2 regions of the Glutamicibacter sp. AOP12-B1-11 genome follow, and region 2 is predicted to be linked to the other one. Evidence: riboswitches for the same ligand, from Rfam matches in the RefSeq annotation. Region 2 holds a riboswitch; the other holds the start of a gene.
The links. Region 2 has a riboswitch for S-adenosylmethionine ahead of ACT3UQ_RS00800 (O-acetylhomoserine aminocarboxypropyltransferase/cysteine synthase family protein). Riboswitches for the same ligand answer to the same signal wherever they lie in the genome.
Positions count from the first base shown of each region.

Region 1: another riboswitch for S-adenosylmethionine. It lies ahead of ACT3UQ_RS14785 (acyl-CoA dehydrogenase family protein); the one in region 2 lies ahead of ACT3UQ_RS00800 (O-acetylhomoserine aminocarboxypropyltransferase/cysteine synthase family protein).

Region 1 is NZ_JBQSYL010000025.1:62,287-67,876, forward strand. It holds gene ACT3UQ_RS14780 (acyl-CoA dehydrogenase family protein) at 100-1,329, opposite strand; gene ACT3UQ_RS14785 (acyl-CoA dehydrogenase family protein) at 1,363-2,589, opposite strand; SAM riboswitch class I at 2,644-2,734, opposite strand; gene ACT3UQ_RS14790 (GntP family permease) at 3,220-4,581, opposite strand; gene ACT3UQ_RS14795 (CdaR family transcriptional regulator) at 4,844-5,590, opposite strand, start outside.
Region 2 is NZ_JBQSYL010000001.1:151,986-157,575, forward strand. It holds gene ACT3UQ_RS00785 (1-phosphofructokinase family hexose kinase) at 1-6, opposite strand, end outside; gene ACT3UQ_RS00790 (DeoR/GlpR family DNA-binding transcription regulator) at 3-779, opposite strand; gene ACT3UQ_RS00795 (CoA-binding protein) at 982-1,476, opposite strand; gene ACT3UQ_RS00800 (O-acetylhomoserine aminocarboxypropyltransferase/cysteine synthase family protein) at 1,476-2,843, opposite strand; SAM riboswitch class I at 2,929-3,023, opposite strand; gene ACT3UQ_RS00805 (histidine phosphatase family protein) at 3,062-3,700, shown strand; gene ACT3UQ_RS00810 (RNA polymerase sigma factor) at 3,860-4,360, shown strand; gene ACT3UQ_RS00815 (methylated-DNA--[protein]-cysteine S-methyltransferase) at 4,357-4,986, shown strand; gene nhaA (Na+/H+ antiporter NhaA) at 5,447-5,590, shown strand, end outside.

The sequences.
Region 1 (5,590 bases), on a different contig from region 2:
GCATCCAGGGGGTACCGGCGAGCTGCTCGGTGATTGTTGCGCTACACGCTGCAGGCCCGGCGCTCAAGATGAGGGCTGGGCCTGCCCGCTCTGTGGATGCTACTTCGAGGCGCCGATGGCCCAAACCCGCGGCAGCTCGGTGCCGTTGACCGCCAGGTCGCCGATCAGCCGGGCCTTGAACACCCACGGGTTGTGGTTGCCGGCGGTGCGGGCATTGCGCCAGTGCCGATCCAGGTTCTTCGAAACGCTGGTGGCCGAAGCGGCCAGCGCGTCGAAGGCGTGGGTGATCGCGTTGAGCACCAGCGGGGTGAGCACCACCTGGGCCTGCGCACTGGCCAGCTCGGCCGCATCATTGGCCGCCTCGTCTTCCTCCGCCGTCGCCTCGCCCTCGTGCAGCGCCAGCGCGGTTTCATAGGCTCCCTGCAGGGACTGCGACACGCGTTCCACGGTTCCGGCCGCCGCGAACGCAGCCGCCGACACCTCGCCGATGACCTGCAGCAGCTGCGGATCTTCGGCGGCCACGTTGGCGGCGCCGTGGCTGAAGGTGCGCTTGCGGGCCTTCAGCTCGGCGGCGAAGTCGCGTTCGGCGGCCTTGGCGGACCCGGCCAGCACCACCAGCAGCACCTGCTGGTAGAAGGCGGTCTGGTACTTGAAGCGGGTGTCGAAGTCGATCAGGTCCTCCTCGGCGACGACCGCGTCGGTGAAGGTGGAGGTTCCGGTGCCGGTGGTGCGCTGTCCGAAGCCGTCCCAGTCATCGGCCAGCACCACGCCGGGCTGGTGCCGGTTGACCGCGGCGATCACGCGCTTGCCGGTATCGGTGCGCTCGGCGTAGGTATCCAGCCAGTCGGCGAAGATCGAGCCGGTGGAATAGTACTTGGTGCCGTTGACCAGGAACCCTCCCTCGCCATCCGGGGTGACCTTGGTGATCACCTCGCCCACCTTCACGGTGCCGATCTCGGTCCAGGAATTCCCCACCAACTCCCCGGCGGCAAAGCGGGCCAGCCACTTGTCGCGCCCCGGCCCCGGGGCGGCTACCAGGCGGTCTTCGACGAAGGCGAAGTGGGCGCGCAAGGCCTGGGCGATGCTGGAGTCCGCGGCGGCCAAGTCCACGAGCAATTCGAAGAGCTCGGCCAAGGTGGCCCCTGCCCCGCCGTGGGAGACCGGGACGCGCAATGCGCCGAAGCCGGCGGCGGCCAGCTCGGCCACCTGCTGGTGCGGCAGTTCTCCGCTGCGGTCGCGTTCGGCGGCGCCGGCGGCGATCTTTTCAAAGTGCGGGGCGAAGCGGGTTTTCAATTCAGCCAGGCGGTTGGCGGTGGCAAGTACGGTCATCAGTTCGGTCCAATCCGTGGGTGCGGTTGAGGTTTAGGTGTAGAGCGAGAGCGGCTGGGTTTCCCCGCGCAGGAAGTACGCGCCGACCTCGATTTTCTTGTAGTCCACCGGGTCGTGCAGCGAGTGGGTGCGCACATTGCGCCAGAACAGATCCAGGCCCACATCATTCTGCGTAGAGGAGGAACCGGTGACCTCGAAGATGCGGTTGGCGACCTCCACGCCGATCTCGGTGGAGACCACCTTGGCCTCGGCGATTTCCACCGCCAGCGCCGCGCGTTCGGGCTGGGTGACATTCCCGGCCTTGGCCAGCAGCGCATCGAATTTGCGGCCGAGCTTCTCGGCCAGGGCGGCCACCGCGGCGGTGCGCGCCTTCAGCTCGCCCACGGTGCGCTGGAAGACGACGTCCTGGGAGTAGGTCTCCGCCGCCGAGAGGAACCAGGCGTTCTTGCGGCCCAGCAGGATTTGCTTGCCGCGGGCCAACGCGCCCTCGGCGATGCCCAGGTAGAAGTTCGCGAAGGCCAGCTGGATCCCGGGGGTGAGCAGGGTGGACACCGGCTCGTCGGTCACCGCCCCGAGCAGATCGGCGGCCTCGATGCGCACGTTGTGGTACTTCAGCGAGTTCGAGGCGCTCAAGCGCTGGCCCAGGTAGTCCCAGTCATCGACGATTTCCAGCCCTTCCCGGTTGCGCGGGAGGACGAAGGCCAACACTTCGCCGTGTCGCGGGCCTCCGGAGACCTCGGCGTTGACGACGATCATCTCGCCGACTCCGGAGCCGGTGGAGAAACGCTTGAAACCGTTCAGCCGGAAGCCATCGTCCTCCGCGGTGAGCGTCAGCTGCGGGTCCACCGGATTCACCGAATCGCCCCAGAGCCAGCCTCCGGCCACGGTGCGCCGCCACCACTCGGCCTGGGCTTCGGCCGGAGCGTAGAAGGCGATGCCGGACTGGTTGATGTAGTGGTAGGCCAGCAGCTGGGAGATGGACCCGTCGGCCGCGGCCAGGATGCGGATGGTTTCAAAGGCGGTGGCCCAGTGCGCTCCGGCTCCCCCGAATTCGGCCGGAACCAGCAGGTTCAGCAGCCCGGCCTCGCGCAGCAGCTGCACCTCGGCGAAGGGCTGCTCGTGTTTGCGGTCGCGCTCCAGCGCATCGGCGGCCAGGGTGGCCGCGACCTGCTCGGCGATCTCGCGCCAGTGGGCGAGCTCGGCCTCGTCTGCGCTCCCGGTGTAGGGAACGCGGGGCAGTTGCGTGCTCAGTACGGTCATTTTCGTTCTCCCTTAGAGTCTTGCTCCGAAGGAAGCAGAAAGTTGCTTTCTGCTGATCCATCGAACCTGGCGTTAGCACTAGCTGCGGAATGCAGGCTTGCTGCGGCGTCGTCGAGCCAGGTCTCTCAGCCGCTCTGGATGGTTGGTACTTCGAGTGAAACACCGCGGCATGAGCGGATGGAAGGAGCACGTCATCCGACGGAATAGTCGGTCAGAAGTCGTCATAAAGCGAGATTTCCGGCGGACTTGGACCGCCCCGAAGGCGCTGGGACGCCGTCATACTTCTGGAGGTTACGTCATCGGCGATCGGAGAGCTTGATATCCGGATCCAGCATCAATCGTCCGGGCACCTGTCAGGGGGATCTCGGTTTCTCAATTAGCCGACAGCGATAAGCGTCAGCGAATGCGGGGGTGGATCATGGATCCAGCGATCAGGCATCCCGGATGGCCGGATTGCCGGTCGTTGTTCCCATGCCCGTAATCCTTGCCCAGCAAGCCAATGGGGAAAGCTGGGCTGTGCTCGAAGTTGCAGCCTTGCCTTGCCTATTGCGGCCATCCCGCCAGTTAAACCAATAACCGCGCCATCCTCTGATGGCGCGGTTATTGGTTGATGCAGGCTTCTTGGATTTACTAGAGCAGGAATGCCCCGAGGATCCAGACGGTAGCAAATGCGGCGGTGCCCTGGATGGCGGTGGCCACGCTCAAGGTCTTGTAGGCCGTGATCACCGGGATGCGGCTGAGCTGGGAGACCACCCAGAAGTAGGAATCGTTGGCATGCGAGACGACCATCGCGCCGGCGCCAACTGCCAGGACACTGAGCACCATGCCCAGTTCGGAGTCCAGACCGAGGGATCCGAGCATCGGGGCGACCAGCGCCGAGGTGGTCACCATCGATACGGTGGATGAGCCCTGCGCCGACTTCAATGCCGCGGCGATCAGGAATGGCACAGCCAGTCCGAGACCCAAGCCGCTGAGCGAATCGGAGAGGATCGTGGTCAGCTCCGAGGCTGCCAGCACAGCACCAAAGGCTGCGCCGGCACCGGTAATGAGCAGGATGGGCGCCGCGGTGCGCACGGCTTCGTGCATCTGCTCGTTGAAGTCGGCAAGCTTCTTATTGCCGTTCAGCAGCAAGGTCGCGGCGAGCAAACCGAAGATCAGCGCGATCACCGGGGTGCCGATGAAGGACAGTGCTTCCAGTGCGGCGCCTTCGCCGAAGGGATGCGATGGAAGCTTGGCGATCGATGCCGCGCAGATCAAGACCAGCGGCACGAGGATCGGCAGGAAGGCCAAGCCAGGGCTTGGCAGCTTGCCGAAGCTTGCCCGCAGCTGCTCGTAATCTATTTCGGCGATGTCGTTCTCATCCTCGGATGGCAGCGGAGTCCAGGTGGACTTGTTGAAGCGGCTGGCATAGAACAGCCCGGCCATGGCCGAGACCACTGCCACCGGCAGGCCGATGGCGATGATCAATCCGAGGTTGTCGGCGATGCCGATGGACTCGGCGGCTGCCAGCGGTCCTGGGGTCGGCGGGACCATGGTGTGGGTGGCATACAGGCCGGTCATCAAGGCAATGGAGGTGGCCAGCGTGGAAACACCGGTGCGCAGGGTGATGGCCTTGCGCAGGGAGTTGAGCACCACGTAGCCCGAGTCGCAGAAGACCGGTATGGAAACGATGTAGCCGATGAGCGACAGCGTCAGGTTGGGGAATCTGGTGCCCAGCACCTTGATCAGCGCATCGGCCATGGAGATCGCGGCCCCGGAACGCTCCAGGATGATGCCGATCATCGTGCCGAAGAGGATTACGAGGCCAATATTGCCCATGGTGCTGCCAAAGGCGGTGGTCACCGTGGAGGCGACCTCGGCGATGGGGATCTTGTAGGCGAAGGCCGCGAGGATGGCCGCGCCGATGAGGGCGAGGAAGGGGCTGATTTTCCAGCGTGCGGTGACCAGCACAATGGCCACCACGAGGATCAGCAGAACGAGGAGTTCATACACGGCGAGTTGGCTCCTTTGCCAATATCTGTGGCCCCCAGCCCGAACCTGCAATGGCGCAGGCGGTCGTTCTGGGTGCGAGTTCCGGCCCGTTGCTGCCGCCCGCTATTCCGCCAGGTCAAGCTGCTCAGGCTTTTCCTGCGAAGGCTGTTTCGGCCGGGAGGACCGGTTCAGCGGGCGCTCAACTTCGAGCATCTTGCCAATACTAGGGACTGCGGACTCAATCGCCTATGGGCGCACGCCCATATTCTTATGCCGGAAATTCCTAGAATATGTGTTTCTGGTCTAGGGCGACCGCTGCGTAGATGGCATGCTGCAGCCGCACCGCCTGGCCGGTGTGGCGGATGTCCACCCCGGCGATCAGGGCTATGCGCTCCAGACGCTGCACCAGGGTATTGCGGTGTATGTGCAGTTCGGTTGCGGCCTGGGTCATCGATGCTGCGGCTGTGACGACCAGCAGCGTCTTCGCTTGCTCTTCGCTCAGGTCCCGGGCGGGCCGGGCAATATGGCTCAGGCTCTGCGCCGGTGTGCGCGCGATAGCGGTGGCGATTTCCGGGCTCCAGATCTCCCGGTTTCGTCGCTGGGGTATCAGCGCCGGGAGCGCCACGAGGGCACGGAGGGCTTCGGCTTCGGCCAGCAGGTGTCCGGCGCCTTCTGCCGGGGCGGAGGCAAGATAGCGCTCCGTTGCGCCTTGGTCTTCCTCGAAGGCCGGTTCGTTCGCCAGCCGGATCCGCCAGAACGCACCGGAGAGGTTGATCCAGGAAGTGCGCCGGCCCTCAACGGCCGGCACATCCAGCAATGGATCCTGCGCGCTGCGCGGGATCCATGCCTCCAGTTGCGTTGGTCCGCGCAGGCCGTGCGCTGCCAGGCTCCGGTCAATGGCTTCTGGCTCGGCCCATCCGGCCAGCAACGCGGAGATAATGTCCCGGGCTTCTGTTTCACGGCGGGTACTGCGCGAGTGCTCGCGTTCCTGGGTGAAGAGCAACTGCACGGTCAGTGCAATCAGATCGGC
Region 2 (5,590 bases):
AATCATGCGACCACTACCTCTACCTCGGCTAGTTCCAGGGCGCGGGACAGCTCGGCTTCCGGGGCGTGATCGGTGACGATCGTGTCCACCTGGTCCAGCCGCGCGAAGCGGACCAGGGTTTCCTGCTCGAATTTCGAGGAATCCACCAGGAGGACCACCCGGCGGGCGCTGGCGACCAGCGCCGTTTTGACGGCGGCTTCCAACGGGTCCGGGGTGCTCAGCCCGAAGCCGGCATGCAGGCCGTTGGTTCCGATAAAAGCAATGTCTGCGCGGTAGTTCGCGTATTCCTGTGCGGTGCGCGCCCCGCTGCTGGCGCCGGTGATTCCGCGAACTCGTCCGCCAATCATTTCCAAGGCAATCTGCGGGCTTTGCATCAGCGCGGTGGCGATCGGCAGCGCGTGGGTGATCACCACGAGCCCCGACCCTGCGTTGGTTTTCACCATGCGTTCGGCGAGAATCTCGGTGGTGGTTCCCGCATCGAGAATGACCGAGGCATCGGAGACCGGGAGCAGGCTCAGCGCGCGCTGGGCAATCCGGGCCTTGGCCTCGGCGTGGATGGCAGTGCGGGCTACATAGCTTTCCTCGCGGGTGCTCGCCTCGCTGGCCGCGACCGCACCGCCGTGCACCCGGCGCAAGAGGTTCTCTGATTCCATCTGGGCCAGATCGCGGCGGACCGTTTCGGCGGTGATCTCGAAGCGCTGGGCCAGCTGAGCGACGGTTACTTTCCCGGCATTCGCCAACTGATCAGTGATTAGCCGGTGTCTTTCCTCGGCAAACATCTGCGCCTCCATGAAGTCATGATCTACAACACACGAATCTGTGTTTCCATGACTTTATGCCCGTTTGCGTGGGGTAGTCAAGATGAAATCCAAAAATATTGTGGATTAATCTTTGCTTGCGTGGGGTTATCCGTTCAAAAGACAAAAATCGGTGGGTCCTCTCCGCAGAGGGAACCCACCGATCGAGGTATTGAGCCGAGCGCTACGCCAGGATCTGGCGTTTGGAAGAAATGACTCCGGTGTTGAAGCCGGCCAGGCGCAAGCCGCCGTGGAAGCGTGCGTGCTCAATCTTGACGCAGCGATCCATGACCACGTTCAGGCCCGCCGCCTCGCCGCGTGCGGCGACTTCCTCATGCCAGGATCCAAGCTGCAGCCACAGCGTTTTCGCGCCCACCGCCACGGCCTCATCCAGTACGCCGGGAAGGTCATCGTGCTTTCGGAAGACCTCAACCAGATCCGGGGTCTCCGGCAGATCCGCCAGCGACTTGTAGACCGGCTGGCCCAGAATCTCGTCGAGCACCGGGTTGATGAAGTACACCTTGTACTTCGAGGAGGACAGCAGGTAGGTGGCGACGAAATAGCTCGCACGCGAGGGCTTATTCGAGGCGCCAACAATGGCGATGACCTTTGTATCGCGCAGGATCTGCAGGCGTTCGGCCGCGCCGGGCGCCTGCCAGGTGCGTTCTTCGATGCTCATTAGTTCGCTCCCTTCGAAGCGGCTGGCACGGCGCAGGCGGCGCCGTCATAGGTGGGAGTGTCGAGCTGTTCGTCAGGGGTGGCTGCCTGCGAGGCGCTCAGCGCCTGATCAAGGTCCCAGATGATGTCTTCGACGTCCTCCAGGCCAACCGACAAGCGGATCAGGTCCTCCGGAACGCCGGCGGCAATCATCTGCGCGGCGCTCAGCTGCTGGTGCGTGGTGGAGCCCGGGTGCAGCACCAAGGTGCGCGCATCGCCGATATTCGCCAGGTGGCTGGCCAGCTGCAACGCCTCGATGAACTTGGTGCCGGCCGCACGCCCACCCTTCACGCCGAAGCTGAAGACCGAGCCGACGCCCAGGGGAAGCAATTCGGTGGCCCGCTCATGCTGTGGGTGGGATTCCAGGCCCGCGTAGTTCACATAGCCGACGCGGTCATCGGCTTCGAGCCACGCGGCGATCTGCTTCGCGTTGGCCAAGTGGTTGTCCATGCGCTGCGGCAGCGTCTCCAAACCCTGCAGCAGCTGGAAGGCCGACTGGGCCGGCAGGGAGGGACCGAAGTCGCGCAGCTGCTCGCTGCGCAGCTTGGTCAGGAAGCCGTACTCGCCGAAGTTATCCCACCAGGACACGTTGCCGTAGCTCGGCACCGGTTCGGTCATAGTGGGGAACTTGCCGTTGCCCCAGTTGAAGGTGCCGGCCTCGATGACCACACCACCCAAGGTGGTGCCGTGGCCGCCGATGAACTTGGTCGCCGAGTGGATCACGATGTCCGCACCGTGCTCGATAGGGCGCAGCAGGTACGGCGGGGTCAGCGTGGAGTCGACCACCAGCGGCAGGTTGTGCCGGTGCGCCACCTCGGCCAGGCCCTTCAGGTCTGCAATGTCGCCGGAGGGGTTCGCCACGATCTCGGTGTAGACGGCCTTGGTGTTTTCCTGGATGGCAGCCTCAAAGTCGGCCGCCTCGTTGGAATCGACGAAGGTGGTGTTGATGCCGAAGCGGCGCAGGGAGACGTCCAGCTGGGTGATGGTGCCGCCGTAGAGCTTGGAAGAGGCCACGATGTGGTCTCCGGCCTGTGCCAGCGCCGCGAAGGTGACGAACTCGGCTGCCATGCCGGAGCCGGTGGCTACCGCGCCGATGCCCCCTTCGAGGGAGGCCATGCGCTCCTCGAAAGCCGCCACGGTCGGATTGCCGATGCGCGAATAGATGTTGCCGTATTTCTGCAGGGCGAACAGGTTCGCCGCATCATCGGTGTCTTTGAAGACGAATGAGGTGCTCTGGTAGATCGGCACGGCGCGTGCGCCATGCTCGGCATCGGGGGTGCCGCCTGCGTGTAGCGCGCGGGTGCGGAATCCAAACTTGTGGTCGGCCATGGTGGCTTACGACTCCTTGTCGACTGGGTCTTCGGCAGGAATCCCGGGTCAATGTCGCATAACCCCTGGAGTCCAGTGGAAAGCAGCTCCATCGGTTCTGGCGGTAGCACCTGATCCACCGGCTGTGGCAGGTTGCTGCGGCGTCATCAAACCAGATCTCTCGGCCGCTCGGGATGGTTAAGTAATAGTCTGTCAATATGTCCTGGGATGACCCAACAATGAGTCCTAAGGTTGCGAAGGTTGAAGCGCAGACTGATTCGGGTGCGGCGCCGCGGTTACCATATGCTCGAATTATGGACACCGCGCTAGCACTGGTACGACACGGGCAGACCGACTGGAATCTTGCGGGTCGGCTCCAGGGCCGCACGGACATCGAGCTGAACGAGACCGGCCGCGAACAGGCGCGCGCGGCCGGGCGAGCGCTCATGGGGGAGGGGTGGGATCTGGTGCTCGCCTCCCCGCTGTCCCGCGCCCAGGAGACCGCCGCGCTCATCGCCGCGGAACTCGGCGTCGACACCGGTGCCCCGGTTGCTCACGCGGTTGAACGCGGCTTCGGTCCGCTCGAAGGGCGGGTCATGATCGAAGTGACCGAGCGGGAAGCGGCTGCGCTGGCGGGGCAAGCCGAGAGCCGTGAACTGGTGCTGCAGCGGATGCTGCTCGCCTTGACCGAACTGATTCAGGCAAACCCCGGCCGCCGCATGCTGGTGGTCAGCCATGGGGCCGCCATGCGCATCACCCGCGACGCGCTCGCCGGGACCCGCGCCGAGCGGGGAGTGGAAAATGGAGAAGTCATTCCGGTCAGCCTTGCCCGGCTCGCCGAACTCGTTCAGGAACACGATCTTGCGGACGCCCGCTAGGCTCGTTTGCCACCCAGTGATTATCCGGCACCGGGCCGGTACTGCTTAAGCACCGCTAGGCAGCCGCGGAGAATCTTTCTCGAAGAAAAATCCCCACGAAATCTCACAAAACATCGCGGCGGTACGTTTACATGGTGAAAGCACCGAACCAGGAGCAGCATGAAACAGCCATTCGAACGCATCGTCCAGGCCCACGGGCTGAGCGTCCTTCGGGTTTGCCGCGCCCTGCTCGATGAGCACCGCGCGCAGGATGCCTGGTCCGAAACGTTTCTCTCCGCGCTGAAGGCGTACCCGGAGCTGGATGAGGAGGCGAATGTCCAGGCGTGGCTGGTGCGCATCGCCCATCGCAAGGCCGTCGATGAGCTCCGCCGGCACAAACCAGAACTCAGCCAAGCAGAGGTCCAGCCAGCCACTCGGGCATCGTCCGAGACCAGCGCGGAGGACCACGTGGCAAACATGGAGCTGTGGCAGGCAGTGAAGCTGCTGCCACAAAAGCAGCGGCTGGTCGTGGCCTACCGTTATCTGGGTGGGCTCGGCTATGCCCAAATCGCCGAGATTCTCTCCGGCAGCGCGGATGCTGCCCGGCGTGCTTCAGCCGACGGAATCAAGAACCTGCGAACCCACCTGTCGCAGGATCAACTACCAGGAGGCGACCGATGAACACGCAAACTCCAGACTCCAACCCGACCTCATCCGAGGCGCAGCTGCTGCGCGAGCTCCATACGCGCCTGGAGCGTAGCGCGGGGGAGCAGCAGTTGATCGATATCGCCTATCGGGTAGTGGATTCGCCCATCGGGCGGCTGCTTATGGCCTGCACGGAGGTGGGGCTGGTTCGGGTCGCCTTCGAAAGCGAGGGGCATGAATCGATCCTCGATATCCTGTCCGGCAAAGTGGGTGCGCGGATCTTGCGCGCGCCAGCAAAACTGGACAATGTCGCCTGGCAGCTCGAAGAGTACTTTGCCGGGGACCGGCAGGAATTCGAAGTGCCCTTGGACCTGCGCCTCTCGACCGAATTCCGCAGGCAAGTCCAGCTGGAACTGAGCCAGATAGGCTACGGCGAAACCTGGAGCTATGCCCGGATGGCCGAAAGGCTCGGCAAGCCCAAGGCGGTGCGCGCGGTTGGATCGGCCTGCGCCACCAATCCGCTGCCTATCGTCCTGCCCTGCCACCGGGTCCTGCGCACCGATGGTTCGCTCGGCGGCTATCTGGGTGGGCTGGAGACCAAGACCTACCTGCTCCGGATGGAAAATCCGGATCGTTCAGAACAAGCCCCGGTCCTTTTCTAGCCCGAGCCACGGAGCTAAGCCGCACAGACCTGGGGATGGTGCTCGGGGAGCGCTTGATAGCTCGGTAACGCAATGAACTATTCATCCGCGAACTCCGCGGCAAAGTGCCTCCACCTCGGGGCCCGCCCCACATGTTTTCTACCGCCGTTCTGCCCGCGTACTGGTGGCGTATTCCAATCGCTGCCTGCCCGGTTCATGTTAGTGTTGAAGCATGCCCTTTTTGGTTTCGTCCCACGTGCAGCGGTTGATCGCTGCGGTGTTCCCGAACTCAAAATTACTGACGAAACGGGCTAGCGGCACTAACGGGTGGATGAGTTCCTGGGGAACCAATGCCCATGGCGAGATCGCCGGCTGTCCACCACCGCGCTCCTGATCTGCGCGGCTCTCTGCTCTCTTTCTTGATCGGTGGATTCCGCGCGCCATCGCGCCCGCATACCTCTTCTGAGAAAGACACCTTACTTTGTCGCACCATTCTTCCGACGTAATTCGTCAAGCACCCCATTCCATCTGGCGTGGAATCCACCAGACATTAAAGCAGGACTCGGTCGGCGGCTTGTTGCTGCTGTGCGCAACGGTCGCTGCGCTGATCCTCGCCAATTCCCCC